DNA from 2 places in the Paraburkholderia sp. JPY419 genome. Region 1 is predicted to be linked to the other one. Evidence: predicted binding sites of a transcription regulator. Region 1 holds the regulator's gene; the other holds the start of a gene.
The links. The regulator LexA, encoded in region 1, represses DNA repair genes until DNA is damaged. The targets are predictions, from matches to a motif close to ACTGTATNNNNATACAGT.
Positions count from the first base shown of each region.

Region 1 (14,860 bases):
CGCGAACGCCGACGGCGGAATCGCGTTGACCGGGTTCTCCGGATTGCCCGCCTTGAAGGCCAGCACTTCGAAGCTGTTCCAGCCGAACACGCGTTCGGGCGCGGAAAGACCCGGCTCGCCCCAGTTGTCGTCGACGGTGGGGTCGCCAGGACCGTCGCCCACCGTGATGTCGGACAGCGCGCGGCGCACGGCTTCCGGGATCGGCGGCGGACGCAGGCCGTCGACTGCGATCACGCCGCGCGCATCGACGAGACTCGCGAGCGCGTTGGCGAGCACCGTTGCCGGATTGCGCAACAGGCCGCCCCAGTTGCCCGAGTGATGCGCGCCGTCGCGCAGGTTCAGCGACAGCTTGAAATTGACCGCGCCGCGCGAGCCGAGAAACACGGTCGGACGACGCGCGGCGAGACGCGGGCCGTCGGAGGCGATCAGCACGTCGGCGGCGAGTTCGTCGCGGTGCGCGCGGCAGATCGCATCGAGCCCCGGCGAGCCGGTTTCCTCGCCCATTTCGATCAGCAGCTTCGTGTTGAAGCCGAGTTTGCCGTCGCGCGCGGCGAGCGTGCACGCGAGCGCGGCGAGGTTGATCGAGTGCTGGCCTTTGTTGTCGGCAGTGCCGCGACCGAACCAGCGCTCGCCAACGACCGTCACCGCCCACGGCGTCAGCGGCGCGCGCCACTGGCTGTCGTAGCCGCGCACGACGTCGCCGTGGCCGTAGATCAGCACGGTCGGCAGATGATCGCCTTCGTGACGGTTCGCGATCAGGAACGGACCGAAACCGTCGACCGGGTTATCGACGATGCGCGTGCTGAAGCCGAGGCGCTCCGCTGCGGGCTGGATTTCGTTGGTCAGATAAGACCGCAGCAGCGCGCCGCGATCGCTTTCCTGGCTTTCGGTGCGAATACCGACGCGGCGGTTCAGGTCGGCGAGAAAAGCGCCGGATTCGAAGTGCCGGGTGGCAAGCTCGATGGCCTGGTGGCGGCTCATGTCGGTGTCTCCAATGCGGGGGATGGGCGAGGCGGCAGAGGGCCGCGGTCCGATGGCAGGGTCTTCGGGCGATTTGTCCGCGATCTCATTGCGATCGATTCTAGAAGCGCGTCATTTTTGTCACAATGATCATGTTTCGAAGCTTGCATTGCCGGAAAGGCAAAGCGTCGTCGCACCGTTGCAACCGATTCGATTGAGGCGTCCCGGATGGCACGTTCACTGCATGGCATCGCGTTGCGTTATTTCGTCGAAGTCGCGCGCAGCGGCTCGCTGAGCGACGCCTCCGAACGGCTGCATGTCGCGGTATCGGCGCTCAGCCGGCAGATCGCGCGGCTCGAGAGCGAACTCGGCGTCACGCTATTCGAGCGGCGTCCGCGCGGCATGGCGCTGTCCGAGGCGGGCGAGCGGCTGCTCGCGTACGCACAACGCAGCCTGCTGGAAGCCGAGCACGTGATGAAGGAGCTCAGCGGTCTCGCTAGCCTGCACGGCAGCCGGATCAAGATCGCGACCGCCGAGGGCTTCGCGGTCGACTTCCTGCCCGCCGCGATCGCGGATTTCCGCGCCGAGCATCCCGGCATCGATTTCACGTTGACTGTGATGTCGCCGGCCGACGCGACCCGGCATGTGCGCGACGGTGACGTCGATATCGCGTTGTCGTTCAGCCTCGCGCCGGAGAAGGGCGTCAAGGTCGAGCACACCGAACGCGCGCCGGTGTTCGTGCTGGTGCGCGCCGATCATCCGCTCGCGGCGCGCGCCAAGCTGTCGCTCGCCGAGGTGAGCCGTTATCCGCTGGTGTTGTCGGAGACCGGCACCACGCTTCGCCAGTTGATCGACATCACCTGTGCGCTCGAAGGCATCCTGCTCGAGCCGGATCTGATCTGCAACAACAGTGGCGCGAGTTATCGCTATGCGCAGAAGTCCGGCGCGATCATGTTCACGGGGCTGCTGTCGGTGCGCGACCGCTATGCGGCCGACGGCTTCGTCGTGATTCCGCTGACCGACCCGCAGATGCGCCAGCGCAATATCCAGGTGCAGACGATGGCGGGGCGCGAGTTGCCGCCGTCGGTGCGGGCGTTTCGCGACCATCTGATCGCACGGATCGCGGATCCGAAGCCGGCCGGGGCTCAGGCCTCGAAGGCGGACCGAGGGCGCGGCAAGCACACGCCGCGGCGCCCGCGAGCCGATGCATGAAATGCGACACATGCCACGCACTAAGCGGCAAATGTTCTCCCTGAATCCGAATCACGACCTAAACTGTGGTGGACGGCAAGGACGGCCCTGAGAAAACGACCCTGATAGTGCGCGCCACGATCAGGGGACACGGCAGAACAATGGCAGTCGAAGCGCGGACCGGCCGCGCAACGCGCGATGCTGCAATGCACACAAGCGGCAATAGATGCACCCAAAAAGAAACGCGGCGCGTCGTCTCGATGGCGCGTTGCCCACAACAGAGCGATAGGACCAACACATCCATGGCGCAACAGAAAACCAATCCGAAACTCGAGCAGGCGCTCACGCGCGGTGATCTCGCGATCCGCCAGGCAAATTCGGCGAGAGCGACCGCGCTGTTGCGTGCGCTCGCCAAGATGATCGTCGATGCGTCGGCGACCATCGGTGTGGAAGCCTTCACATTGATTCACGACGGCGACAAGATTTACGATCCCGCAGATGGTTTATGGCCGCAGGCGCTGCTGATCTCGCTCGACGGTCCGGTCGAGGATGCCGATCCCGACGAATTGCGCACGGTGCGGCTGATCGCGGACGATCCGGCCACCGTGTTCCGGGTCGAATGGCAGCGCGCCGATGGCAAGATCGGGCGTCACGAGGGCGGCCCGTTCGCGACGGTCGCATTCATCTCCGACGTCGACATTCCGTGGACCGATGACGAGGACTGAGCGCGCGACGATAGCAAACGCGCATAGCGACGACCGGCGCGCTCGGCTTACTTCATCATGCGGCGCCGAAACAGGATCGCCGACACGATAAAGCCGCCGACTGCATAAGCGGCCAGTACGCTCACATGCAGCGCCGCGTGCTCCATCGGCCGGCCGAGCATCGCCGGGCGCATCAGATCGACCGCATTGGCGAGCGGCAGCGCGGCGGTCACCGCTTGAGCGGGGCCGGGCAGCTGCGAGATCGGAAAGAACACGCCGGAGAGCAGCAGCATCGGCGTGAGCACGAGCGTCTGATAGAACATGAAAAAGTCGTACGACGGCGCGAGCGCCGTCACGATCATCGCGAGGCTCGCGAACGCGAGACCGGCCAGCACGATGACCGGCAGCGCGAGCAGCATCGACGGAAAACTCGCATAGCCGAGCGCGCCCGCCACCAGCATGATCGCCACTCCCGACAACACCGATTTGCTGGCGGCCCACACTACCTCGCCGAGCACGATATCGCCGAGCGTGAGCGGCGTATGCATGATCGCCTCCCACGTTCGCTGCACGTGCATGCGCGAAAAGCCCGAATACATCGACTCGAAGCTCGCCGACATCATCACGCTCGACGCCACCGTGCCCGCCGCGAGGAACGAGATATACGACACGCCGTCGACGTGCCCGACCATCAGCCCGAGCCCCAAGCCGAGACCGAACAGATAGATCATCGGATCAGCGAGGTTGCCGAACATCGACGCAATCGCGAGCTTCTTCCACACCAGATAGTTGCGGCGCCACACCGCGATCCAGTTCGTGGCATTGGCGGGGAAGGCGCCGAACGGCTCTTGCGCCGATGGCGTGTCGTCGTGGGTTTCGTAAGTGCGTGCGTCCATCAAGTTTCTCGCTGCGGGTTCAGTCCTGCATTTCGCGGCCGGTGAGCCGCAGAAACACATCTTCGAGATTCGCCGGCCGATGCAGATAGCGCAAATCCGCGCGCTGCTTCAGGCGCATATGCACGGGCTGCGCGTCGTACACGTAACAGAACAGTGTCTCGCCGCTGATCTCGGTGCGCTCGGCGAGCGGCGCGAGTTCGTCGCGCAATGCAAACGGATCGGGACCGTAGATCTCGATCACGTCGCAGCCGATCTCGGACTCGATCAGCTCGCGCGGCGCGCCTTCTGCGATCTTGCGTCCTTCCTCGATTATGCACAGTCGATGACAGAGCCGTTCGGCTTCTTCCATGAAGTGCGTGGTCAGCAGGATGGTCTTGCCGCGCGCGAGCAGCGATCTCAGTCGCTCCCAGATCAGATGGCGCGCTTGCGGGTCGAGACCGGTGGTCGGCTCGTCCATGATCAGCACGTCGGGATCGTTGATCAGCGCGCGCGCCAGCGTGAGGCGCCGCTTCATGCCGCCCGACAGTTCGCTCACGCGTGCGTCCGCCTTGTTCTCGAGGCGGGCGAATTCGAGCAGGCCCGGCACCGCCGCGCGACACTGCGCGGCGCTCAGACCGAAGTAGCGGCCGAACACGAGCAGATTTTCACGCACGGTGAAATCGGGATCGAGGTTGTCGAACTGCGGCACCACGCCCACGCGCGAGCGCGCGAGGCGCGCGCGGCCAGGGATCGGTTCGCCGCACAGGCGGATCGCGCCGGCGTCGGGCGCCGCGATGCCGAGCAGCATGCGCAGCGTCGTGGTCTTGCCGGCGCCGTTGGGGCCAAGCAGCCCGAAGCATTCGCCGGTGTTCACATGAAACGACAATCCGTCGACGACCGTTTTTTCGCCGTAGTTTTTCCTGACCTGATGGAATTCGATGGGGGCTGCGGGCATGACTCGAGCGAGGCTCCGGAAGAAGACATAACGTACGCGCAAGACACACAACATACCTGCGACGCACGCATTGCGCACAGGCCGCTTATTCTAGGGTATCGGCCACTGACGCGAGTGGGTGTCCGGGAACGCGTAATGCATGGGATGCGATGCGTTCGCATACGAACTTTTGCGGTGCCACAAACGTGTGCGAACACTGCTCCAGGTGGCCCAACGCTTGTGCAGACGGCTTCAGCACGCACCGACTATGCACTTAGCGTTTTCCATCCCTTGCAAGCCGAATTGCGGCGCACCATGATTGATTCAGACCGCGCTTTCCGCGGAATGGGAGAAGACAGATGGCGAGCTATCAGAAAATCCTGTTGTGCTACGACGGCTCGCGCGAAGGCCGCAAAGCCCTGCGTTGCGGCGCCGATCTGGCGTTGGACCTGAAGGCGGAAACGCATCTGCTGTCGGTAGTAGACATGCGTTCGAGCATCGCGCAAAGCGCGGGCTTATTGACCGATGTGGCCTGCGGAAGCTTCGAAAAAACGGCCCGCGAAATTCTGCAGGAGGGCGTGAACTGGCTGACCGAGCGAGGCGTGAACGCGCAGGGGCATTTCGCATTCGGTCATCCGATCGACGAGATCGCCAATCTTGCCAACGAGTTGCACGTCGACCTCGTGGTGGTGGGACATCGTTGCCGGACCGGTTTGTCGAGGTGGTGGATGGGGGCGGGCAACACGCCGCTGCTCGACCGCGTGTCGTGCAGCATTCTGGTGGCGTGCTCGTCCGCGCAGGAGCAGCAGCAGGCGGCCGCGGCGTAATACGAACAAACTTGACACGCGGCTGGCTTCAATGGCCAGCCCGCGCATCTCCGCAGTTCACGGCTTGAACCTCACTCGTTCAGATTGATCGCCGCGAGCTTCCACGTGACCAGACCTTCGCGACGGAAGATAGCCGAATAGTTCGCGTTGCCTTCCCCGCGGCGGTACGTGACCACAAACTCGTTGAGACTCCGATAGCCGGCCGTGCTTTGACGCCCGGGCGGTGGCGCGCTTGCGTGCGTGGTGGTGTCGCCCGCGGCCGATGCGGCCGGCGCTTCGCCGCCCGCGGCTGGCGGTGTTGACGGTTGCTCGCCCGGTGTGCCGCGCGGCGGCATGCCGTTCAGCAGTGCCGCGACGCCGTCGGGTGTCGCATAGGCATCGACGAGCGGGCCGATCAGTGTCACGCCGATCACCGCGCCGATCGTGGCCATCTTGTTGCCGGCATCCGCTTCGAGGCGGCGCGTCAGCATCGCGCCCACCTGCTGCTTCAGGCTATCGCGCAGCGCAGGGAAGTCGACGTACTGATTGACGGTTTGCACGTCACGCGCGTCTGCCGCGCGTTTGAGATTGTTCACCGCGAGATACGGCGACGCGTAAATAAACCCCAGCGCGGCAATCACGATCACCACGATCAGCGTGATCAGCAGCGGCCGGGTGGCGCTGCCCTGTGTGCGTTTCGGAATGGTCATCGAATGGGACTCCACGTCAGTGATGATCTAACGTCGACCACGGCGAGGTCGAAACGATCCCATCCCACGCGAATCTCTGAACATCCGAAGTGCTTATTGCATGCGTGCTCAGAATTCGCTCAGGCTTCGAACACCGCGCCGTGCACGTTGGCTTCGTCGGCTATGCAACGATCGATCATACGGCATACGGCGTCGACCGTGCCGACCATGATCAGTCGCGACGGTCCATGATAGACCCGCACCGGAGCGCGGCGCGCGGGCTCCGCGATATTCAGCGCCGAATTCAGCGATACGCGCGCAAACGCCGGCAACGACGACGGCAGACCGCAAGCTTCGGCAGGCACGTCGAACAGCGACGGCGTGCGCGCCGCGGGCGCCTCGATCGGCGCGCAAGGCGTGAGCTTGCGCAGATGGCGCAGACGGCCGAACTGGCGAAAAGGCAGCAGGCGGGCAAGGCGTTCCATGAGTCTCTCCAGACGATGCGGCTTGAATGCGCGGCGTAATGCGGGCGTCAATGCGGGCGTCAATGCGGGCGTTAATGCGGCTTGGTTCGGACAAACCGGCGCGAGCGGTCCGGCAATAAAGATCAGAACTCGCTGGGGCGAATCAGCCCGACCGCGATCCCTTCGAGCGCGAAATCCGCGCTGCCGGTTTCCACGAAGATGTTGTCGTAGTCGGGGTTTTCGGCGATCAGTTCGATGCCGTTCGGCCGGCGCTTCAGACGCTTGACCGTCACGTCGTCGCCAAGCCGCGCAATGATGATCTGGCCGTCTTTCGCTTCGCTGCGCTTTTGCACCGCGAGCAGGTCGCCGTCGAGAATGCCGGCGTCGCGCATCGACAGGCCGCGCACCTTCAGCAGGTAGTCGGGCTTGCTCGAGAACAGCGCCGGGTCGCACGCGTAGTGCTGCGAGATATGTTCCTGCGCGAGGATCGGGCTACCCGCCGCGACCCGGCCGATCAGCGGCAATGACAACTGCATCAGGCCCGCATGCGGCAGCGTGAACTGGTGCGGCGCATCCTCCTGCCCGGACAGCAGGCGGATGCCGCGCGACGCGCCGGCCGCGAGTTCGATCACGCCCTTGCGCGCCAGCGCGCGCAGATGCTCTTCCGCGGAATTGGCCGAGCTGAAACCGAGTTCGGCGGCAATTTCCGCGCGAGTGGGCGGGAAGCCGGTGCGTTCGATCGCGCGGCGGATCAGATCGAAAACCTGCTGCTGTCGTGCGGTGAGTTTGGTCATGGCCACTGTATGTATGAACAGGTGACTGTATTTTTATACAGTATTCGGCGCATTTCAAGCTTTACTTTAAGTTCGACACAAGGGGCGCGCTGGGGCGTCGTTTATCGGCGACATGGCGACGATTTCGGCGTCTGAACAGCCGGCGCGTCTGCCGTTACCACTTTTGGGCATTAAAAAATGAAGAAACATTATTTTTAATGATGAAAGCCCTTCGATAGACTGGCTTCCAGTTAGCGCTCATGTGCACGTGACCGCGACGCAAAACAACACCACACGCTAAACAGCGGACACCACGCGGAGAAAGGTTGAAATGAACCATCGGCATATGGGGCTTGCGGCTCGGACCAGAAAACTGATCACGGCGCTTGCCGTCGGCGCGGCGGGTACGCTCGGCATGTTGGACGCAAGCGGCGTCGCGCACGCCGACACCACGCTGCTGAACGTGTCCTACGATCCGACGCGCGAGCTATATCAGGACATCAATCAGGCATTCGGCAAAGAATGGAAGGCCAAGACCGGCGAAGCCGTCACCTTCAAGCAGTCGCACGGCGGCTCGGGCGCGCAGGCTCGCTCGGTGGTCGACGGTCTGCAGGCCGACGTCGTGACGCTCGCGCTCGCATATGACATCGACGCCATCGCGAACAAGGGGCTCGTCGACAAGAACTGGCAGAAGCGTCTGCCGGACAACGCCTCGCCGTACACGTCGACGATCGTGTTTCTGGTGCGCAAGGGCAACCCGAAGCACATCAAGGATTGGGACGATCTGGTGAAGCCGGGCGTGTCGATCGTGACGCCGAATCCGAAGACCTCGGGCGGCGCGCGCTGGAACTACCTGGCCGCGTGGGCGTACGCCGAGCATCAGCCGGGCGGCAACGACCAGAAGGCCAAGGAGTTCGTCAGCAAGCTGTACAAGAACGCCGGCGTGCTCGATTCGGGCGCGCGCGGCGCGACCACCAGCTTCGTGCAGCGCGGTATCGGCGATGTGCTGATCGCGTGGGAAAACGAGGCGTTTCTGTCGGTGAAGGAGTTCGGTCCGGACAAGTTCGAGATCGTGGTGCCGACGGTGAGCATCCTGGCCGAGCCACCGGTCGCGGTGGTCGACAAGGTCGTCGACAAACACGGCACGCGCAAGCTGGCCGACGCGTATCTGAACTTCCTGTATAGCGAGGAAGGGCAGGAGATCGCCGCGCGCAATTTCTATCGTCCGCGTTCGAACAAGGTGCCGGCCGATCTGACCGCGAAGTTTCCGAAGCTGAAGCTGTACACGATCGACGATTCGTTCGGCGGCTGGACCAACGCGCAGAAGACCCATTTCGCGGACGGCGGCGTGTTCGATTCGATTTATCAGCCGCAGTAACAGCATCGCCTGAAGCACGGGCACAGGCAACAAGGGCGCGCCCAATGGGCGCGCTTTCGGCTAACCGGGACCCGGCGGCCAGCAGGGCGGTAGTACTGCAACACCGCAACACCGCAACACGAACAACCGCGCGAGCATCAACCATGAACGAGTATCCAGCATGACCACGTTGACCTTCCGCAAGCCGAGCGCATTGCCCGGCTTTGGCCTGACACTCGGCATCACGGTGGCTTATTTGAGCCTCGTGGTGCTGATTCCATTGGCGGCGACCTTTCTGAAAACCGCGACGCTCGACTGGGACCAGTTCGTGCGCGCGGTGACGTCGCCGCGCGTGCTCGCGTCGTATCGGCTGACGTTCTTCTCGGCGCTCGGCGGCGCGCTGATCAACGCGGTGTTCGGCTTTCTCGTCGCGTGGGTGCTGGTGCGCTACACGTTTCCGTTCAAGCGCATCGTCGATGCGGTCGTCGATCTGCCGTTCGCGCTGCCCACCTCGGTCGCGGGCATTTCGCTCGCGGCAGTGTATGCGGGTAACGGCTGGATCGGCCAGTTCCTCGCGCCGCTCGGCATCAAGATCGCGTTCACGCCGGTCGGTGCGCTGGTCGCGCTGACGTTCATCGGCCTGCCGTTCGTCGTGCGCACGGTGCAGCCGGTGCTCGAGGAGTTCGAGCGCGAGCAGGAAGAGGCGGCCGCGTGCCTCGGCGCGTCGCGCTGGCTCACGTTTCGCCGCGTCGTGCTGCCGGCCGTGTCCCCGGCGCTCTTGACCGGCTTCGCGCTCGCCTTCGCGCGCGCGCTCGGCGAATACGGCTCGGTGATCTTCATCGCCGGCAATGTACCGATGAAGTCGGAGATCACGTCGCTCCTGATCATCACGAAGCTCGAGCAATACGACTATGCGGGCGCGACGGCGCTCGCGGTCGTGATGCTGGTCGTGTCGTTCCTGATGCTGCTGCTGATCAACACGCTGCAGTGGTGGCTGCAGCGGCGCACGAGCCGCGGCAATGCGGGGCCGGCGCCAGTGGCCACGAGCGTCGCGGCAATCGGTGGAGGTGTGCAATGAGCCGTCTTCCGACCATCCCGGCGAGCGGTGCGCGCCGCCCCGATCCGGTCAGCGAACCGCCCGTCGTGCGCTGGCTGCTGATCGGCGTCGCACTGCTGTTTCTCGCGCTGTTTCTGGTCGTGCCGCTCGCCGCGGTGTTCTATCAGGCGCTGAATAAGGGGTTGCGCTTTTACTTCGAAGCGCTCGCCGATCCGGATGCGCTGTCGGCGATCAAGCTCACGTTGCTCACCGCGTCGATCGCTGTGCCGCTTAACCTCGTGTTCGGCCTCGCGGCGTCGTGGTGTATCGCGAAGTTCGACTTCCGCGGCAAGGCACTGCTGACCACGCTGATCGATCTGCCGTTTTCGGTGTCGCCGGTGATCTCCGGTCTGATCTACGTGCTGATGTTCGGCGCGCAGGGCTGGTTCGGCCCGTGGCTCGAAGATCACAACGTGCAGATCATCTTCGCGGTGCCGGGCATCGTGCTCGCGACGATCTTCGTCACGTTCCCGTTCGTCGCGCGCGAACTGATTCCGCTGATGCAGGCGCAGGGCAACGACGAGGAAGAAGCCGCGCACGTGCTCGGCGCATCGGGCTGGCAGACGTTCCGTCGTGTGACGCTGCCGAACGTCAAGTGGGGCCTGCTGTACGGCGTGATTCTGTGCAATGCGCGCGCGATGGGCGAGTTCGGTGCGGTGTCGGTGGTGTCCGGCCATATTCGCGGGCAGACCGACACGATGCCGCTGCACGTCGAAATCCTCTACAACGAGTACAACTTCTCGGCCGCGTTCGCCGTGGCCTCGCTGCTCGCGCTGCTGGCGCTGGTCACGCTGGGGCTCAAGCTGCTGGCCGAGCGTCATATGTCGGCGGAACTGTCGGCGGCGCGTGAGCTGCCCGCGCATGCGGGGCCGGCGCCGGCCGGGGCGTCACAGGCCAATAGCGCACAGTCCGCTTCTCATTCGTTTTTCGTCAACGCCACGCCTGCGTCGCAGCGACATCCGCTCAAGCAAGGAGAGCTGTAAATGGGTATCACCGTTCGTAACCTGCAAAAGCGCTTCGGCGATTTCGTCGCGCTCGACAACGTGTCGCTCGACTTTCCGCCTGGCGAACTCGTCGCGCTGCTCGGGCCGTCGGGTTGCGGCAAGACGACCCTGCTGCGCGTGATCGCCGGCCTCGAATACGCGGACGGCGGCCAGGTCGAGCTGCAAGGTCAGGACGTCGCGGCGGTCGGCGCGCGCGAGCGCGAGGTGGGCTTCGTGTTTCAGCATTACGCGCTGTTCCGTCATATGACGGTATTCGAGAACGTCGCGTTCGGCCTGCGTGTGAAGCCTCGCAAGGAACGTCCGTCGGAGAAGGTGATTCGCGAGAAGGTGCATGAACTGCTGAAGCTCGTGCAACTCGATTGGCTCGCGCAACGCTATCCGTCGGAGCTGTCCGGTGGTCAGCGGCAACGCATCGCGCTTGCGCGCGCGTTGGCCGTCGAGCCGAAGGTGCTGCTGCTCGACGAGCCGTTCGGCGCGCTCGACGCGAAGGTGCGCAAGGAACTGCGCAGCTGGCTGCGCCGCTTGCACGACGATCTGCATATCTCGACGATCTTCGTCACGCACGATCAGGAAGAGGCACTCGAAGTGGCCGATCGCATCGTCGTGCTCAATCGCGGCCATGTCGAGCAGGTGGGCAGCCCGCAGGACGTGTACGACCATCCGCAGACGCCGTTCGTCTACGAGTTTCTCGGCGCGGCGAACCGTCTGCATGGCAACGTCGATGGGCAAGGCTTCGTCGTCGATGGCGCCGCGCTGCCGGTCGCGATCACGGCGGGTTTCAGCGGTCCGGCGTTCGCCTACGTGCGGCCGCATGACCTGCAACTGTATCCGCAGACGGCCGGGCATCGCGACGGCATCGTCGTCGACGTGCGGCGCGTGGTGACGCTCGGCGGCTCGGTGCGCGTCGAGCTCGCCGGTCGCGCGGGCAATCTGCTCGAAGCCGAACTCGATCGCGAAACGTGGCGTGATCTGCAACTCGCGGTCGGCGACGGCGTGACCGCGGTGCCGCGCGCGCTGCGGGTGTTTCCGGCGCAGTGAGATGGCGGCGCCGCCGTGCGGCGCTCGAAGCAGGAGAGAAACGTATCGGCCGTACCGAGTGGTTCCATTTGGCATTTGGCGGCTCTAATAACTCAACTCTGGCAGAACCGGAGACATATCGATGAATTTCCAGCAATTGCGCTTCGTGCGCGAGGCCGTGCGGCAGAACATGAATCTGACCGAAGTGGCGAACGTGCTGTACACGTCGCAGTCGGGCGTGTCCAAGCAGATCAAGGATCTCGAGGACGAACTCGGCGTCGACATTTTCATTCGCCGCGGCAAGCGGCTGACGGGCCTCACCGAACCGGGCAAGGCCGTGCATCAGCTGATCGAGCGGATGCTGCTCGATGCGGAGAATCTGCGCCGCGTCGCGCGTCAGTACGCGGACCAGGACAGCGGCCACCTCGTCGTCGCGACCACCCACACGCAGGCACGCTACGCGCTGCCGAAGGTGGTTCGACAGTTCACGTCGGTGTTCCCGAAAGTGCATCTGGCGCTGCGTCAGGGCAGCCCGCAGCAGATCGCGCAGATGATCATCAACGGCGAGGCCGATATCGGCATCTCGACCGAGGCGCTCGACCGCTTCCCCGACATCGTCACGTTCCCGTGCTATTCGTGGCATCACGTGGTGGTGGTGCCGAAGGATCATCCGCTGGTCGGCCGTGAAAACCTGACGCTCGACGAGATCGCCGAATTCCCGATCGTCACTTACGACCAGGACTTCACGGGCCGCTCGCATATCGACCAGGCATTCGCGAAAGCAGGCGCATTGCCCGACGTCGTGCTGACCGCGATCGACGCCGACGTGATCAAGACCTACGTCGAGCTCGGCATGGGCATCGGCGTGGTCGCGGCGATGGCCTACGATCCGAAGCGCGACACCGAACTCGTCGCGCTCGATACGCAGCATCTGTTCGAGGCGAGCACGACGCGCGTCGGCTTGCGCAAGGGCGCGTTCCTGCGTGCGTACGCGTATCGGCTGATCGAGATGTTCGCGCCGCAATTGAGCGAGACCGATATCGCGGCGCAGTTGCGCGAGGCCGCTTAAGCCTCGCGCTTTCACGCATGGCGGCGCGCGGCGCATCGCTTACAATCGCCGCCATGAATACCTCGACTTCCTCTCTCCCGACTCCTCCCAGCACGCCGGGCTCCACTTCCTCGTTGCCATGCATCGCCGTGCTCGCGACCGGCGGCACGATCGCCGGCGCGGCAGCGGACGCCGCCAACACGTCCGGCTATCAGGCGGGCGTCGTCGGCGTCGATCAGTTGCTCGCGGCGGTGCCGGCGCTGTCGACGGTCGCGCGGATCGCGCCGGAGCAGATCGCCAGCGTCGATAGCAAGGACATGGCGCTGCCGCTGTGGACCACACTCGCGCAACGTATCAACACGCTGCTCGCGAGCGACGACGTCGACGGCGTGGTCGTCACGCACGGCACCGACACGCTCGAAGAAACCGCCTACCTGCTGCATCTGACCGTCAAGTCGGACAAGCCAGTCGTGCTGACCGCGGCGATGCGGCCGGCGTCGGCGCTATCGGCCGATGGTCCGTTGAATCTACTGAACGCGGTGACGGTCGCGGCGCATGCGGCTTCGCGCGGGCAGGGCGTGCTGGTCGCGTTCAACAACCGCATTCACAGCGCGCGCGACGTCGTGAAGACGAGCACCTATGCGGTCGACGCGTTCCAGTCGCCGGAAATCGGTGCGCTCGGTTGGGTGCAGGATGGCCGCGTCGAGATTCAGCGCGGCGTGGTGCGCGCGCATACGCTTGCGAGCGAGTTCGCGATCGATACGGCGTGGCCGCACGTGGAGATCGTCGCGAGCTATGCGGGCGTGTCGCGCATTGCCGTCGATGCGCTCATCGCCGCGGGCGTGCGCGGCATCGTCGTCGCGGGCACGGGTAATGGCTCGTTCCATCAGGCGCTGCAGCAGGCGCTCGCCGAGGCGGTGTCGCGCGGTATCGCGGTGGTGCGCTCGTCGCGTGTCGGCTCGGGGCATGTGATGCGCAACGGCGCCGCCGCCGACGACGCGCTCGGCTTCGTCAGCGCGGGTACGCTGAATCCGTACAAGGCGCGCGTGCTGTTGATGCTGGCGCTGGCAGCGGGCCATACGGCGCCGGCTGCGTTGCAGAAGGTGTTCGATACATACTGATTGACGAATCCGACAGCTGGACACCCGACGACGACGTCTGACCGACCAAGGCTTCCTCGGCGTCGCCGGGTGCCGCTGCGGACCCCACTTGCCGCTCTCAGCCCAGAGCGGCGCGATTTGCCCGTTCCACCGCGCCAGCAGCCGAAGCCGCCGGGCGACGAACGGGCGCCCCACCTGTGCTCATCATTACCGCGCGGATGCCGAAGCCGCCATCAGCGCAGTCGACGACGAGCTCAATCACACAGGAACCACGAAGGCAGACCTCAGGCCGCCTTCGCCTCCTTGCTATCCGGCGTTTGCGCGACCTCGTGATTCGCCATGATCTCGAGCGCGCGCACCATCGCCGAGTGATCCCATGCCTTGCCGCCGTTTGCCGCGCACACGCTGAACAACTGCTGCGCGCTCGCGGTATGCGGCAGCGCGATGCCAAGCTTGCGCGCGCCATCGAGCGCGAGATTCAGGTCCTTCTGATGCAGCTCGATCCGAAAACCCGGATTGAAGGTGCGCTTCGTCATGCGCTCGCCATGCACTTCGAGAATCCGCGATGACGCGAAACCGCCCATCAACGCGCGGCGCACGCGCTCCGGATCGGCGCCCGAGCGCGACGCGAACAGCAGCGCTTCCGCGACCGCTTCGATGTTCAGCGCGACGATGATCTGGTTCGCGACCTTGCAGGTCTGACCCGCGCCGTTCTCGCCGATCAGCGAGATGTTCCTGCCCATCAGCTCGAACAGCGGCTTGGCTAAAGCAAAGGCCTTCTCGGGACCGCCGACCATGATCGTCAGCGACGCGTCGCGTGCGCCGATTTCGCCACCGGACAC
Region 1 is NZ_JBNDKV010000002.1:312,518-327,377, reverse strand. Features, by position in the region: gene QFZ91_RS07705 (M20 family metallopeptidase) at 1-981, opposite strand, end outside; gene QFZ91_RS07700 (LysR family transcriptional regulator) at 1,189-2,172, shown strand; gene QFZ91_RS07695 (hypothetical protein) at 2,454-2,876, shown strand; gene QFZ91_RS07690 (ABC transporter permease) at 2,924-3,751, opposite strand; gene nodI (nodulation factor ABC transporter ATP-binding protein NodI) at 3,771-4,685, opposite strand; gene QFZ91_RS07680 (universal stress protein) at 5,024-5,491, shown strand; gene QFZ91_RS07675 (DUF2939 domain-containing protein) at 5,563-6,180, opposite strand; gene QFZ91_RS07670 (hypothetical protein) at 6,300-6,644, opposite strand; gene lexA (transcriptional repressor LexA) at 6,767-7,417, opposite strand; gene QFZ91_RS07660 (sulfate ABC transporter substrate-binding protein) at 7,728-8,774, shown strand; gene cysT (sulfate ABC transporter permease subunit CysT) at 8,935-9,831, shown strand; gene cysW (sulfate ABC transporter permease subunit CysW) at 9,828-10,832, shown strand; gene QFZ91_RS07645 (sulfate/molybdate ABC transporter ATP-binding protein) at 10,833-11,891, shown strand; gene QFZ91_RS07640 (CysB family HTH-type transcriptional regulator) at 12,013-12,939, shown strand; gene QFZ91_RS07635 (asparaginase) at 12,993-14,039, shown strand; gene QFZ91_RS07630 (2-hydroxy-3-oxopropionate reductase) at 14,303-14,860, opposite strand, start outside.

Region 2 (14,860 bases), 2.2 Mb from region 1:
CGCTGTCCTTGTGGGACAGCGGCTTTTTCTTGAAGCTGGTGGCGAATCAGGGACTCGAACCCCGGACCTGCGGATTATGATTCCGTCGCTCTAACCGACTGAGCTAATTCGCCGAAAGAAGCGAGATTATGCTGGGGCAACCGGAGGCTGTCAACCCCCGGCGCACATCTTTTTCAGATAGCCCAGACTGGCGGTCCGCTCAATCTTTTGCGTAGATATCCGAGTCCTTGGTTTCGCGCACGAACAGCATGCCGATCACGAAGGTGATCACCGCGATGATGATCGGATACCAGAGCCCCGAGTAGATGTTGCCCCGCGCCGCGACGATCGCGAACGCGGTCGCCGGCAGGAAGCCGCCGAACCAGCCATTGCCGATGTGATACGGCAGCGACATCGACGTATAACGGATGCGCGTCGGGAACATCTCGACCAGCATCGCCGCGATCGGACCGTAGACCATCGTTACGTAGATCACGAGGATCGTCAGGATCACGATGCTCATTGGCCAGTTGATCTGAGCCGGATCGGCCTTCGGCGGGTAGCCGGCAGCCTTCAGCGTTGCGGCGAGCGTCTTCTCGAAGGCCTTGGCTTGCTCCTTCGCATCCGGGGCGCGGCCGTCGAACGTGTTGACGACCGTATCACCCACTCGGATCTGCGCGATCGTGCCGGCCGGCGCCGCGACGTTGTCGTAGTTCAGGCCGGCTCGCGACAGCGCGCCCTTCGCGATATCGCAAGAGGTCACGAACTTAGCCGTGCCCACCGGGTTGAACTGGAACGAGCACTCGCCCGGATCGGCGATCACGACGATCGGCGACTTCGCGGTCGCGGCTTCGAGCGCCGGGTTCGTGTAGTGCGTGAGCGCCTTGAACAGCGGGAAGTACGTCAGCGCGGCGATCAGCAGCCCGGCCATGATGATCGGCTTGCGGCCGATGCGATCCGACAGCGAGCCGAAGAACAGGAAGAACGGCGTGCCGATCAGCAGCGCGAGCGCGATCATGATATTGGCGCTCGAACCGTCGACCTTCAGGGTCTGCGTGAGGAAGAACAACGTGTAGAACTGGCCCGTGTACCACACGACAGCCTGGCCGGCCGTCAGGCCGAGCAGCGCGAGAATCACGACCTTCAGGTTCTTCCACTGGCCAAACGCTTCGGAGAGCGGCGCCTTCGAGGTCTTGCCTTCGGCCTTGATGCGTTCGAACACCGGCGACTCGTGCAGTTGCAGACGAATCCACACCGACACCGCGAGCAGCAGGATCGACACGACGAACGGAATGCGCCAGCCCCAGGCGCCGAACGAGTCTTCGCCCATGAAAGTGCGCACGCCGAGGATCACGAGCAGCGACAGGAACAGGCCGAGCGTTGCGGTGGTCTGGATCCACGCGGTGTAGAAGCCGCGGCGGTTCGCCGGCGCGTGTTCGGCCACGTAGGTCGCGGCGCCGCCGTACTCGCCGCCGAGCGCGAGACCTTGCAGCAGGCGCATCGCGATGAAGATCACCGGCGAAGCGATGCCGATCGCCGCATAGCCCGGCAGGAAGCCGACGAGGAACGTCGACAGGCCCATGATGATGATCGTGATCAGGAACGTGTACTTGCGCCCGACCATGTCGCCGAGCCGCCCGAATACGATCGCGCCGAACGGCCGCACCGCGAAGCCCGCGGCGAAGCTGAGCAGCGTGAAGATGAACGCCGCGGTCGGATTGACGCCGGAAAAGAAGCTCTTGCTGATGAAGGCCGCAAGCGAGCCGGCCAGATAAAAGTCGTACCACTCGAAAACCGTACCCAGCGACGATGCGAAGATCACCCGCTTCTCATCGCGCGTCATCGGCGCGTGCGAGAGTTGCCCGCCAACGGTAGCCATATGTCGTCTCCAATATTGATATACACACGGATCGCCAGCGCAGGCGTCCCCGTGCAACCGATTATTGGAGTGGAAACTTACGGCGTTCTGACTCGACGCCAAAACCTGGGGTAGTCCGGTAAACCGGCAAATGGATGCCTAATTTCGGTCAATAGGCGGCGATGTTTGCGCAATCCGCTCCGAAATATCTCAAAAACACGCTGACGGTCAAGCTGACGATCCGGCCGTGTTAGGGTAAGTCCCGCCCCCGTTCGAGCACCTGCAAGCTGACACGCACCAGGGTCCCGGCGAGCCGCGGCGACTCCTGGTAGACGTTGTCGTCGATGGCGAGCTCGCCGCCGTGCATCGCCGCGATCTCGCGCACGATCGCGAGACCGAGGCCGCTGCCGTCGCCCTCGCGGCCCAGAATCCGGTAGAAGCGCTCGACCACGCGCGAGCGCTCGCCGGCCGGAATGCCGAGCCCGGTGTCCTCGACTTCCAGATGCACGAGCCGCGCCGGGGCGTCGTGGCGCACGCGCACGGTGATGCGGCCGCCCGCCGGCGTATACCGGATCGCGTTGTCGATCAGATTCGACAGCATTTCGCGCAGCATCACCGGATTGCCAGCGACTTCGACCGGCTCGTCGGGTGCTTCGTAGCCGAGGTCCATCTGCTTCGCGAGCGCGGCCTGCACCCATTCGCGCACCGCGCTGCGGGCGAGCTCGCCGAGTTCGACCGGCGTGAAGATCTGCCCCGACCGACGGTTCTCCGCGCGCGCGAGCGCGAGCAGCTGTGTGACGAGCCGCGCGGCGTGCTCGGAACTGGTCGCGATCTGTTCGAGCGAGCGATGTACCTCGGCCGACGCGTTCTGGCGCAGCGCAAGCTCGGCCTGCGTGCGCAGGCCGGCGAGCGGCGTTTTCATCTGATGCGCGGCGTCGGCGATGAAGCGCTTTTGCAGCTCCATGTTCTGTTCGAGGCGCGTGAGCAGATCGTTGAACGACGTGACGAGCGGCTCGATTTCCGGCGGCGCGCGGCGCGCTTCGAGCGGCGACAGATCGTCCGGCCGGCGTGCGCGGATATGCGCCTGCAGCGCATGCAGCGGTTCCAGCCCGCGCGACAGCCCGAACCACACGAGCAGGATCGCGAGCGGCAGGATCACGAACTGCGGCAGGATGACGCCCTTGATGATGTCGTTGGCGAGCTGGCTGCGCTTGTCGAGCGTTTCGGCGACCTGCACCAGCACGGGCTGCGCGCCCGGCGTCTGCGGAAACTCGACGGTCGTATACGCGACGCGGATGTCATTGCCGCGCAGCACGTCGTCGCGGAATTCGACGAGGCCCGGTGGCGGGCGGTCCTCCTCGTGCGGCAGCGGCATGTCGCGCTCGCCAGCCACCAGCTCGCCGCGCGTGCCGAGCACCTGGAAGAACACGCTGTCGACGTTGTCGGCGCGCAGGAAATCGCGCGTCGACTCGGGCAGTGACAGCTCCGCGACGCCGTTGACCGGATGGATCTGGCGCGCGAGCACATAGGCGTCGGTTTCGAGCGCGCGGTCGAACGGGCCGTTCGCGATCGACTTCGCGACCAGATAGGTGACCGCGAGGCTCATCGGCCACAGCAGCAGCAGCGGCGCGAGCATCCAGTCGAGAATCTCGCCGAACAGGGAGCGCGGACGCGCTTCGGCGGCGGCTTCGGTTTCGTCGGGCGGGGCGAACGGGTTGGCGTAGCGCGCGTCGCGCGCCTCGTCGAGGTCCGCCGCGTGCGCCGTGGCGCGATCAGCGCGTGCGGACATCGCTGGCCTCTATTTGTAGTGATGGCTCGCCGGCATCGCGGCAGACGACGGCGCGGTGGATGGTGGTGCTGCTTGTGCCGTTTGTGCTGCTTGTGCCGTTTGCGGCTGGGAGCCGGCAGCGGCGGCGGGCGTGTTCGCATTCGCCGGCGGCGCCGCTTTTTCGAGGCAGTAGCCGAGCCCGCGCACGGTGATGATGCGCACGCCGCTCGGCTCGATCTTCTTGCGCAGCCGGTGCACGTAGACTTCGATCGCGTTGTTGCTGACTTCCTCGCCCCATTCGCACAGATGGTCGACCAGTTGCTCTTTCGAGACCAGCCGGCCGATCCGTTGCAGCAGCACTTCGAGCAGACCGAGCTCGCGCGCGGACAGATCGATCACCTGGTCATTGACATAGGCGATGCGGCCCACCTGATCGAACGACAGTGAGCCATGTCGCACGACGGTCGGGCCACCGCCGGCACCGCGCCGCGTCAGCGCGCGCACGCGGGCTTCGAGTTCGTTCAGCGCGAAAGGCTTGGCCATGTAATCGTCGGCGCCGAGGTCGAGGCCTTTGACGCGTTCGTCGACACTGTCTGCGGCGGTCAGGATCAGCACGGGCAGGTTCGAATTGCGCGCGCGCAGGCGGCGCAGCACCTCGAGCCCGGACATGCGCGGCAGGCCCAGATCGAGGATCAATAGGTCGAACGTCTGCATTGACAACGCGGTATCGGCTTCTACGCCGCTTTTGACGTGATCGACCGCATAGGCCGATTGGCGGAGTGATCGAACCAGACCGTCCGCGAGTATGCTGTCGTCTTCGGCAATCAGAATTCGCATGGTGCGCCAGCCTGGCTTTGCCGGCACCGTGGGGCTTGCCCCGGCGCGCAGCGGTCTCCGCACATTATTGTGGGTAGTGGGGGCGACGCGACAGTAAAAATGCGCGTTCGCATCATAATCGCGCTTGCCAAAACCACTGTTTTTTTATACAGTGTCTGCGTTTCGTGTGATGTCCTGCAGGCTCCGCTCAATTCGAGTGAAACCACGGGCGCACACCTGCCTCAGACGCCGTTCATCATAGCAAAGGACGATTCATGGAAGAAAGCAAGAAAGGCTCGGCTGGACTGACTGCTGAAAAGAGCAAGGCTCTCGCCGCCGCGCTCGCGCAGATCGAAAAGCAGTTCGGCAAAGGGTCGGTCATGCGGCTCGGCGCAGGTGAGGCAGTCGAAGACATCCAGGTGGTCTCCACCGGATCGCTCGGCCTCGACATCGCATTGGGCGTCGGCGGTTTGCCGCGCGGCCGCGTGGTCGAAATCTACGGTCCGGAATCGTCCGGTAAAACCACGCTGACGCTGCAGGTCATCGCCGAAATGCAGAAGCTCGGCGGCACCGCGGCGTTCATCGACGCGGAACACGCGCTGGACATTCAATACGCGGGCAAGCTCGGCGTGAACGTCGCCGACCTGCTGGTCTCGCAGCCGGACACCGGCGAGCAGGCGCTCGAAATCGCCGACGCGCTGGTGCGCTCGGGCTCGATCGATATGATCGTGATCGACTCGGTGGCGGCGCTGGTGCCGAAGGCGGAAATCGAAGGCGAAATGGGCGACTCGCTGCCGGGTCTGCAGGCGCGTCTGATGTCGCAGGCACTGCGCAAGCTGACCGGCACGATCAAGCGCACGAACTGCCTCGTGATCTTCATCAACCAGATCCGCATGAAGATCGGCGTGATGTTCGGCAACCCGGAAACCACCACGGGCGGTAACGCGCTGAAGTTCTACGCGTCGGTGCGTCTGGACATTCGCCGCATCGGTTCGATCAAGAAGAACGACGAAGTGATCGGCAACGAAACGCGCGTGAAGGTCGTCAAGAACAAGGTGTCGCCGCCGTTCCGCGAAGCGATCTTCGACATCCTGTACGGCGAGGGCATCTCGCGTCAGGGCGAAATCATCGACCTCGGCGTGCAGGCGAAGATCGTCGACAAGGCTGGCGCATGGTACAGCTACAACGGCGAGCGGATCGGTCAGGGCAAGGACAACGCGCGTGAATTCCTGCGCGAAAATCCGGACATCGCTCGCGAAATCGAAAACCGTATCCGCGAATCGCTGGGCGTCACCGCGATGGCGGACGCCGTGACCGGCGCGGACGCTGAAGTCGCGGACGAAGAAGAGTAAGCATCACGTGATACGCAAAGGCCGGCCGCTGTCCGGTTCCAACTCTGGACCCTGTCCGGACGGCCCGCGCGACACCGCGGATGGATCGCCTGATTCCGGCGATCCATTCGATCCATTCGAATCGTTCGACGCACACGACCGCGCCGCAGGCCGCGGGCCGCAGCGTACACGGTCTGCATCCCCTGCAGCATCGTCCAGCCCGGATTCCTCCGGGCGCGATTCCCAACCCCCCTCCGAAGTCACCTACAGCCGCTCGCGTCGCCAGGCCGGCGAAGCGAAGCCGGGGCAGGCCGACCAGGACGACAGCAGAAAATCCCAACGTCCAACCCGTTCGCTGAAAGCACGGGCGCTCGGCTATCTGTCGCGACGTGAATATAGCCGCGCCGAACTCGCGCGCAAGCTGAAGCCCTACGTCGAGGAGACCGATTCGCTCGACACGGTGCTTGGCTCGCTGGAAGCCGAAAACTGGCTATCGGACTCGCGCTTCGCGGAAAGTCTGGTTCACCGGCGCGCATCGCGGCTCGGCACGAGCCGCATTCTCGGTGAACTGAAGCAGCACGCGCTGAACCCGGCGGTCGTCGAAGAGGCGAGTGCGCAATTGCGTGAAACCGAACTCGCGCGCGCTCAGGCGGTCTGGCGCAAGAAGTTCGGCCAGCTGCCGCAAACCCCGGCCGAGCGCGCGAAGCAGGCGCGCTTCCTCGCGTCGCGCGGCTTCTCCGGCGCGACGATCGGCAAGATCCTGAAGGGTATCGACGACATCTGGGACGGCGACTAGCACGTCAGCCCTGACGGCCGTCGATTGCCACGCCGTAACCCGGCTCGAGGCCATGCGCAATCGGGGCTGTCCCAAATACCCGTTATGCTAAAATCCAGAGGTTTTCCAATCCGGCCTTTCCTTCCCGCATGTCGCTCTCCCCGCCAGTGTCCCGTCAGTTGCGCCATCGTCGCGCAATCAGAGCGGAAGCTTACGAGCGAGCCGATGGCCTGTGGGATGTGGAAGCGTGCCTGACCGACGAAAAGCCTCGCGATGTGGCGCTTCCGTCGGGAATCCGGCCCAATGGTCAGCCGATCCATGAACTCTGGCTTCGCATCACCATCGATCGCAAGCTCAACGTCGTCGACGCCGAGGCGTCGTCCGACTGGGTGCCCTATCCAGGGTTATGCCAGGCCAGCAATCCCGCCTACCGTGCCCTCATCGGGCTCAATCTGTTCCACAACTTCCGTCGCGATGCTGCCCGTTTGCTGGCCGGCACGGCCGGTTGCACGCATCTCACCGAGCTGTGCGCGATGCTGCCGACCGCCGCGATCCAGGCGTTCGCCGGTGAAGTGTGGAACACCGATGAAGGCACGCCGGGCGCGAACGCGGGTTCGGGAGACGAATCGTCTAACGGCACAGGCGAGCATTCCAACGACAAGCCGCCATTCCAGCTGGGACGCTGCCATGCGCTGCGTTTCGACGGCGAGGCGGTGAAACAGTTTTATCCGCGCTGGTATGGCCACGCACCGCGTCCGGCGGAACGCGCGGCCTCGTCGGACGACGCGGCGGCCCGCGCACGAGGCGGCGACGCGTCGGCCTGAACGGCGGCAAAACGGAATCGAAGTTCTATCCAACTCTCAGACTGAAGGGAATCACGCATGAAGATTCACGAGTACCAGGGTAAGGAAATCCTGCGGAAATTCGGCGTCGCGGTACCGCGCGGCAAGCCGGTCTTCTCGGTGGACGATGCGGTCAAGGCCGCTGAAGAGCTCGGCGGCCCGGTGTGGGTCGTCAAGGCTCAGATCCACGCAGGTGGCCGTGGCAAGGGTGGCGGCGTCAAGGTCGCCAAGTCGCTGGAACAGGTTCGCGAGTACTCGAACCAGATCCTCGGCATGCAGCTCGTCACGCACCAGACCGGTCCGGAAGGCCAGAAGGTCAACCGTCTGCTGATCGAAGAGGGCGCTGACATCAAGAAGGAACTGTATGTCGGTCTCGTGATCGATCGCGTTTCGCAGAAGATCGTCGTGATGGCGTCGAGCGAAGGCGGCATGGACGTCGAAGAAGTCGCGGAAAAGACGCCTGAGCTGATCCACAAGGTTGCAGTCGATCCGTCGACCGGCCTGAAGGACTCGGAAGCAGACGACCTCGCGAAGAAGATCGGCGTGCCCGACGCTTCGATCCCGCAAGCCCGCGCAATCCTGCAAGGCCTGTACAAGGCATTCTGGGAAACCGACGCATCGCTCGCCGAAATCAACCCGCTGATCCTGACCGGCGACGGCAAGGTCATCGCACTCGACGCGAAGTTCAACTTCGACTCGAACGCGCTGTTCCGTCACCCGGAAATCGTCGCTTACCGCGATCTGGACGAAGAAGATCCGGCTGAAATCGAAGCGTCGAAGTTCGACCTCGCGTACATCTCGCTTGACGGCAACATCGGCTGCCTCGTGAACGGCGCTGGCCTCGCCATGGCAACGATGGACACCATCAAGCTGTTCGGCGGCGAACCGGCGAACTTCCTCGACGTCGGCGGTGGCGCGACGACCGAGAAGGTCACCGAAGCGTTCAAGATCATGCTGAAGAACCCGAACCTGACCGCGATTCTGGTCAACATCTTCGGCGGCATCATGCGCTGCGACGTGATCGCGGAAGGCGTGATCGCGGCGTCGAAGGCCGTGTCGCTGAAGGTGCCGCTCGTGGTCCGCATGAAGGGCACGAACGAAGACCTGGGCAAGAAGATGCTCGCTGAATCCGGCCTGCCGATCATCTCGGCGGACAGCATGGAAGAAGCGGCTCAGAAGGTCGTCGCGGCTGCTTCGGGCAAGGCGTAAGCCACCTGTCTACGGCGCATTTACCAGCTCATTTGCCAAAATGACGAGTGGCGGCGCGCGAGCGACACAGGCGTGAAGCATCGCGCCGCGTGGCGCTACCGCGCGACGCCAAACGAACAGAGGTCAATACATGTCGATTCTGATCAACAAAGACACCAAGGTCATCACGCAGGGCATCACCGGCAAGACCGGTCAGTTCCACACGCGTGCTTGCCGTGAATACGCAAACGGCCGCGAAGCGTACGTCGCGGGCGTGAACCCGAAGCGCGCCGGCGAAGATTTCGAAGGCATCCCCATCTACGCGAGCGTCGCTGAAGCCAAGGCTGAAACGGGCGCGACCGTGTCGGTGATTTACGTTCCGCCGGCAGGCGCTGCCGCGGCAATCTGGGAAGCCGTCGAAGCCGACCTGGATCTCGCAATCTGCATCACGGAAGGCATCCCCGTCCGCGACATGATCGAGATCAAGGACCGTATGCGTCGCGAAAACCGCAAGACGCTGCTGCTCGGACCGAACTGCCCGGGCACGATCACGCCGGACGAGCTGAAGATCGGCATCATGCCGGGTCACATCCACCGCAAGGGCCGCATCGGCGTCGTGTCGCGTTCGGGCACGCTGACGTATGAAGCAGTCGGCCAGCTGACCGCGATCGGCCTCGGCCAGTCGTCGGCAGTCGGTATCGGCGGCGACCCGATCAACGGTCTGAAGCACATCGACGTGATGAAGATGTTCAACGACGATCCGGATACGGACGCCGTCATCATGATCGGTGAAATCGGCGGTCCGGACGAAGCGAACGCTGCGGAGTGGATCAAGGGCAACATGAAGAAGCCGGTGGTTGGCTTCATCGCTGGCGTCACGGCGCCTCCGGGCAAGCGCATGGGCCACGCCGGCGCGCTGATCTCGGGCGGTGCGGACACCGCTGAAGCGAAGCTGGAAATCATGGACGCATGCGGTATCAAGGTCACGAAGAACCCGTCGGAAATGGCGCGTCTTCTGAAGGCGATGCTGTAAATCGAATTCGCGTGCCGTGGGCGCGCGATTTTGATACGCTTTCGAAGTCCTTTCGTGAGCGAGCGGTCCCGAAAAGCGGGGGAGTGCAGACTCCCCCGCTTTTTTTTCGTCCGTGCTCGCGCCGTGTTTCTGTCCGCCCGGTCGATTTTTTCTTATTCTTTTTCCATGCTGGAATTCTTCACGACGCTCAATTGGGGCGCGGTCTTTCAGATCATCGTCATCGACGTTCTGCTCGGCGGCGATAACGCGGTCGTCATTGCGCTCGCCTGCCGCAAACTGCCGCAGTCGGAGCGCATGCGCGGCATCGTGTGGGGAACCGCCGGCGCGATCCTGCTGCGCGTCGTGCTGATCGCGTTCGCGGTCGCGCTGCTCGACGTGCCGTTCCTGAAGTTCGCGGGCGGGTTGCTGCTGCTGTGGATCGGCGTGCGCCTGCTGGCGCCCGCGCGCGACGTTCACGACAAGGTGAGGCCGGCCGACAAGCTGATCTCGGCGGTGAAGACGATCATCATCGCGGACGCGGTGATGAGCGTAGACAACGTGATCGCGATCGCCGGCGCTGCCGAAGCCGCGGAGCACGAGCACCGATTGGCTCTGGTGATCTTTGGCCTCGTCGTGAGCATTCCGCTGATCGTGTGGGGCAGCCAGCTGATTCTGAAGCTGCTCGATCGCTTTCCGGGCATCTTGCTGTTCGGCGCGGGTCTGCTCGGCTGGATCGCGGGTGGCCTGATGGTCAACGATCCGGCCGGCGACCGCTGGCCGATCCTCGATACGCCCGTCGCCGAATACGGGATGAGCATCGCGGGCGCGCTGTTCGTCGTGATCGTCGGTTATCTGTTGAAGCGGCGCAACGCGAAACGCGCGGCGGTGTGAGCATGGCATTGACGGTGCGCCGCTGCCTAAGCCGTGATGCCGTCCGAATGCAAGCCTGGCCATCCGGCTGACTGTGACGCGCGAGCGTCGCTCGCTACGATTGAAATGCCTGTTCCCGATCCACGGGTCAGGCGTTTCTCGTATCAGGAGTCTGCCGATGATCGTTACCTTGCCATATTCCCCTTACTCCCAATCGACCCAATTTTCGCGCAGGTCACGCCGCGCACGCTGGCGCGAGAATTGGTTCGCGCGCCTCTGCCGGCGCTGCGGCGTCGGCTTCACGTTGATCGAGTTGATGATCGTGCTGGCGATCGTCGGCGTGATCGCGGCCTATGCGATTCCCGCGTATCAGGACTATCTGGCGCGCAGCCGGGTCGGCGAGGGCTTGTCGCTCGCGGCGTCGGCGCGGCTCGCGGTGGCCGAAAACGCCGCGAGCGGCAACGCGTTCAGCGGCGGTTATGCGTCGCCGCCTGCCACACGCAACGTCGAGTCCATCCAGATCGACGACGACACCGGCCAGATCACGATCACGTACTCGACGCGCGTCGCGCAGGCCGGCGCGAACACGATGACGCTGGTGCCCTCGGTGCCGGACAACGCCGATGCGCCGAGCGCACGCGTCGCGTTGAGCAAGGACACGGTGCAGACCGGTGCGCTGACGTGGGAATGCTTTGCGAGCGGCAAGAGCGCGTCGTCGTTGCCGGCGCCGGGGTCGGGGCCGATGCCGGGTGAAGCGCCAACGCTCGCCGCGAATCTGGCGCCGCCCGAGTGCCGTTCGTAAGGGGGCAGATGAACGAGCGAACGAGGCGACGGCCGAGCGCTGACCGGACGACTCGTAGCCACAACGTAAAAGGCTGATTTGCAGCCTATTTCGGCCGAACCGGCGCACAGTGCAACGAAATTTTTGTATAGTGCGCCGGTTGCTGACGCCGACCGTTGATTCGATGCCCACCCCTTTCGCGCGCTACCTGTCTCTCGTACTGCTGGCTCTTGCGTTGATCGTCCCATATGCGGTTGCCAACCATACGTATCCGATCCCAACTTTCTACGCCGAATTCACCTCGCTCGGACTGTATCTGCTGACCGGGGTGGCCGTCGTGCTGATGGTCGCGACCACGCGGCCGCGCGTGAGCTTCGCGTCGCCCACGGTCGCGCTCGTGCCCTTGCTGTTCGGCCTCGTGCTGGTCGTGCAGACCTTCGTGCTGCCGGTCGCGAAGCCGTCGATGAACTGGCTCGGCGCGGGCTTCCTGCTCGCTGCGTGGATGGCCGTGCACGTGGGCTATGGCTTCGCGCGCGTGAAGCTGGACGAGACCGCGTTGCGCTGGGCGGCGGGGGCGTTGATCGTCGGCGGTCTATTCGCGGTGTTCAGCCAGGTGATCCAGCTGTTTCACCTCGAAACGCGTGTGGCGCCGCTCGTCGTTGCGTACAACCTCACCGTCGATCGCCGGCCGTTCGGCAACATGGCGCAGGCGAACCACCTCGCGACCTATATCGCGTTCGCGATGGCGGGGGCGCTGTACCTCGTGCAGACGCGCCGCGTCGCGGTCCCGATCTGGCTGCTCGTGTCGACGATTTTCTCGGTCGGCCTCGCGCTGACCGTGTCGCGCGGCCCGTGGCTGCAGATGGGTGTGATCGTCGTGGCCGGCTTCTGGATGGCGTTCGCGCAGACCCGCAACGAACCGCAATCGCGCCGTAGCAACCGTGACTGGCTGGTGCCGGTCGCGCTCGCGGTGCTGTTTTTCGTGGTCAATGCGGTGATTCGCTGGGCCAATGCGCGCTTTCACCTCGAACTCGGGCAGTCGGCGGCCGAGCGCTTCCAGGATGCCGGTCAGATCGCGCCGCGCATCGCGCTTTTGAAATACGGCTGGACGATGTTCAAGCAGCATCCGCTGCTCGGCGTCGGCTGGGGCGAATTTCCGAGCTATCAGTTCGAGCTGGTCAGGCAACTGGGCGGTGTCGAAATCGCCAACAACTCGCATGACATCTTCGTCGATCTGCTCGCCAAAACCGGTCTGATCGGTCTCGGGATCGTGCTCGTGGGTCTCGTCGCGTGGCTCGTGCGTGTCGTGCGTGCGCCGCAAAGCGCCACGCGCGTGTTCGGCATCGCGCTGATCGGCGTGCTGACGATGCATGCGCTCGTCGAGTATCCGCAGCAGTACATGTTCTTCCTGTTGCCCGCGATGTTCGTGTTCGGCTTGCTCGAAACGCGGCCGTTGCGCGCGGTGCCCGCGAATCTGTCGCTCGGCGCGTTCGCGGTCGTGGTATTCGGCGGACTCGCCGCGCTGTATCCGATCTATCGCGACTATGCGCGTGCCGAGGTGCTGTACTACGGCCAGCGTCCAGCCGAACAGTACAGCGCCGCCCCGTCGTTCATGTTCGGCGCGTGGGGCGAATACGGTCTCGCGACGCTGCAGCCGATGAATCCGCTGAACCTGCAACGCAAGCTCGCGATGCACAAGCAGGCGATCGCGCTATTGCCGGGCGAAACCGTGCTGCGTCGCTACGCGGTGCTGCAGGCGCTGACTGGCGATACCGCGGCGGCGCTCGATACGGTCGAACGCTTGCGGATTTTCGCCGAGGAGCTGAAGGACTGGCCCGCGCAGCTCGGCTATCTGTACCAGCTCGTCGACGAGCAGAAGTCGCTCGCGGGCTTCAAGGAGCAGTTGGTGAAGCGCTACGGCACGCCGGCAGCCGATGCGGTACCGGACGACGACAGCGACGAAGATTGATCGAGCCGCGGGGGCTCGAGCATGCTCCCGCCAAGGCAGGCCTCCGCGCCTCGAAGTTCAAAGCTCTGAATACTTCGTGGCGGTGCCTTTCGCCTTGTCGACGGGGTAGCGCGCTTCGTTCAGCTGCAGTTTTTCCGCTGCCGCGTCAACGAGATCGAAGCCCGCGGTATGGGCCACCAGCAGCAGGTACATGAAGACGTCGGCGCACTCGTGCCGGAGGTTCGTCGATTGCTCGGGATCGCTGAGCAGCGTGTCGATCTGCGCGTCGGACTTCCATTGAATCGTCTCCAGAAGCTCGCCGGCTTCGATGCCGGTGGAGACGATCAGGTTGCGCAACGTATGAAACTGCCGCCAGTCGCGCGCGTCGCGAAACGCCAGTAGCTGCTTGAGCAGTTCGTCGATGGTCATGTTGCTACCCGGATAGTTGTCGATCCGCGCTTCAAGCTTGCGCGACCCAATCCCCCGACTTCCCCCCATGCTTCTCCATCACCTTCACATCGGTGATGGTCATGCCGCGATCCACCGCCTTGCACATGTCGTACACGGTCAGCAGCCCGACCTGCACGGCGGTGAGCGCTTCCATTTCGACGCCCGTGCGTCCAAACGTCTCGACCTGGACCGTGCAATGCACGCCGGGCATCTGCTCGTCGAGTTCGAAGTCGGCCTTCACGCGTGTCAGCGCGAGCGGATGGCACAGCGGAATCAGATCCGCGGTGCGCTTCGAGGCCTGGATCGCCGCGATCCGCGCGACGCCGATCACGTCGCCCTTTTTGGCGTTGCCGTCGCGGATCAGCGCGAGCGTGTCGGGCAGCATGCGGATCGAGCCACGCGCAATCGCGATGCGCCTGGTCTCCTGCTTGCCGCCGACATCCACCATATGGGCGTCACCGGACGCATCGAAATGAGTGAGTTCAGGCATGGTTGACTCCTTCAGAGGGCGCCTATCATAGCAGTGCGGCGTGGCCCCGAATCGTCGTGGCGACTAGTTACACCCGCGCTATGCCGTACCCTGCGTTTTGCCTCGTACGCGTCCTTCGACGCCCTTGCCCGCTATCTTAGTCCGGGCCAGGGCGACGTTTTTCGACTTCGTCAGACCGGCTTCGCGATGCATTCAAAACGATTCCTCGCTGCGTTGCTATCCGTCGCCCTCGCAATGCCGCCCGGCGCGTTCGCGCAATCGACCGGCGGGGTGGCCATCACGCCGGGAACCGCATCGTCCGAGGCGCCGCTCGTCAGCGGCCCGAGCGATGAGCATGCCGAGTCGATCCTGCCGCCCGACATCGCGCGCGGCGTGTTCGGCACCTACGGCGGCGCGCAGAGCCGTTTTTCCAATGGCGGCGCTAGCGGCAGCAATGGCGGCAAAACGGGCAGCAACGACTGGCGCGCGCCGACCGTCGCGCAGCAATTGCCCGATCTCGGCAGCGGCGGCGCCGGTTCGCTGACTCCTCAGGCCGAACGCAAGCTCGGCGAGCGCGTGATGCGCGACATACGCCGCGACCCCGATTATCTCGACGACTGGCTCGTGCGCGACTACCTGAATTCGGTCGCCGCCAAGCTCGCGGCCGCGGCCAGCGCGCTGTACATCGGCGGTTATCGTCCGGATTTCGAACTTTTCGCGGTGCGCGACGCACAGATCAACGCGTTTTCGCTGCCGGGCGGTTTCATCGGCGT
Region 2 is NZ_JBNDKV010000002.1:2,550,234-2,565,093, forward strand. Features, by position in the region: tRNA gene QFZ91_RS17885 (tRNA-Met) at 37-113, opposite strand; gene QFZ91_RS17890 (MFS transporter) at 200-1,858, opposite strand; gene QFZ91_RS17895 (sensor histidine kinase N-terminal domain-containing protein) at 2,088-3,626, opposite strand; gene QFZ91_RS17900 (response regulator) at 3,636-4,442, opposite strand; gene recA (recombinase RecA) at 4,697-5,773, shown strand; gene recX (recombination regulator RecX) at 5,781-6,548, shown strand; gene QFZ91_RS17915 (DUF2889 domain-containing protein) at 6,677-7,351, shown strand; gene sucC (ADP-forming succinate--CoA ligase subunit beta) at 7,409-8,578, shown strand; gene sucD (succinate--CoA ligase subunit alpha) at 8,709-9,590, shown strand; gene QFZ91_RS17930 (TerC family protein) at 9,756-10,460, shown strand; gene QFZ91_RS17935 (pilin) at 10,618-11,241, shown strand; gene QFZ91_RS17940 (PglL family O-oligosaccharyltransferase) at 11,405-13,189, shown strand; gene QFZ91_RS17945 (nucleotide pyrophosphohydrolase) at 13,247-13,666, opposite strand; gene moaC (cyclic pyranopterin monophosphate synthase MoaC) at 13,629-14,108, opposite strand; gene QFZ91_RS17955 (M48 family metalloprotease) at 14,295-14,860, shown strand, end outside.
Region 2: the regulator LexA is predicted to act here: its motif matches at 4,578-4,595, upstream of recA (recombinase RecA).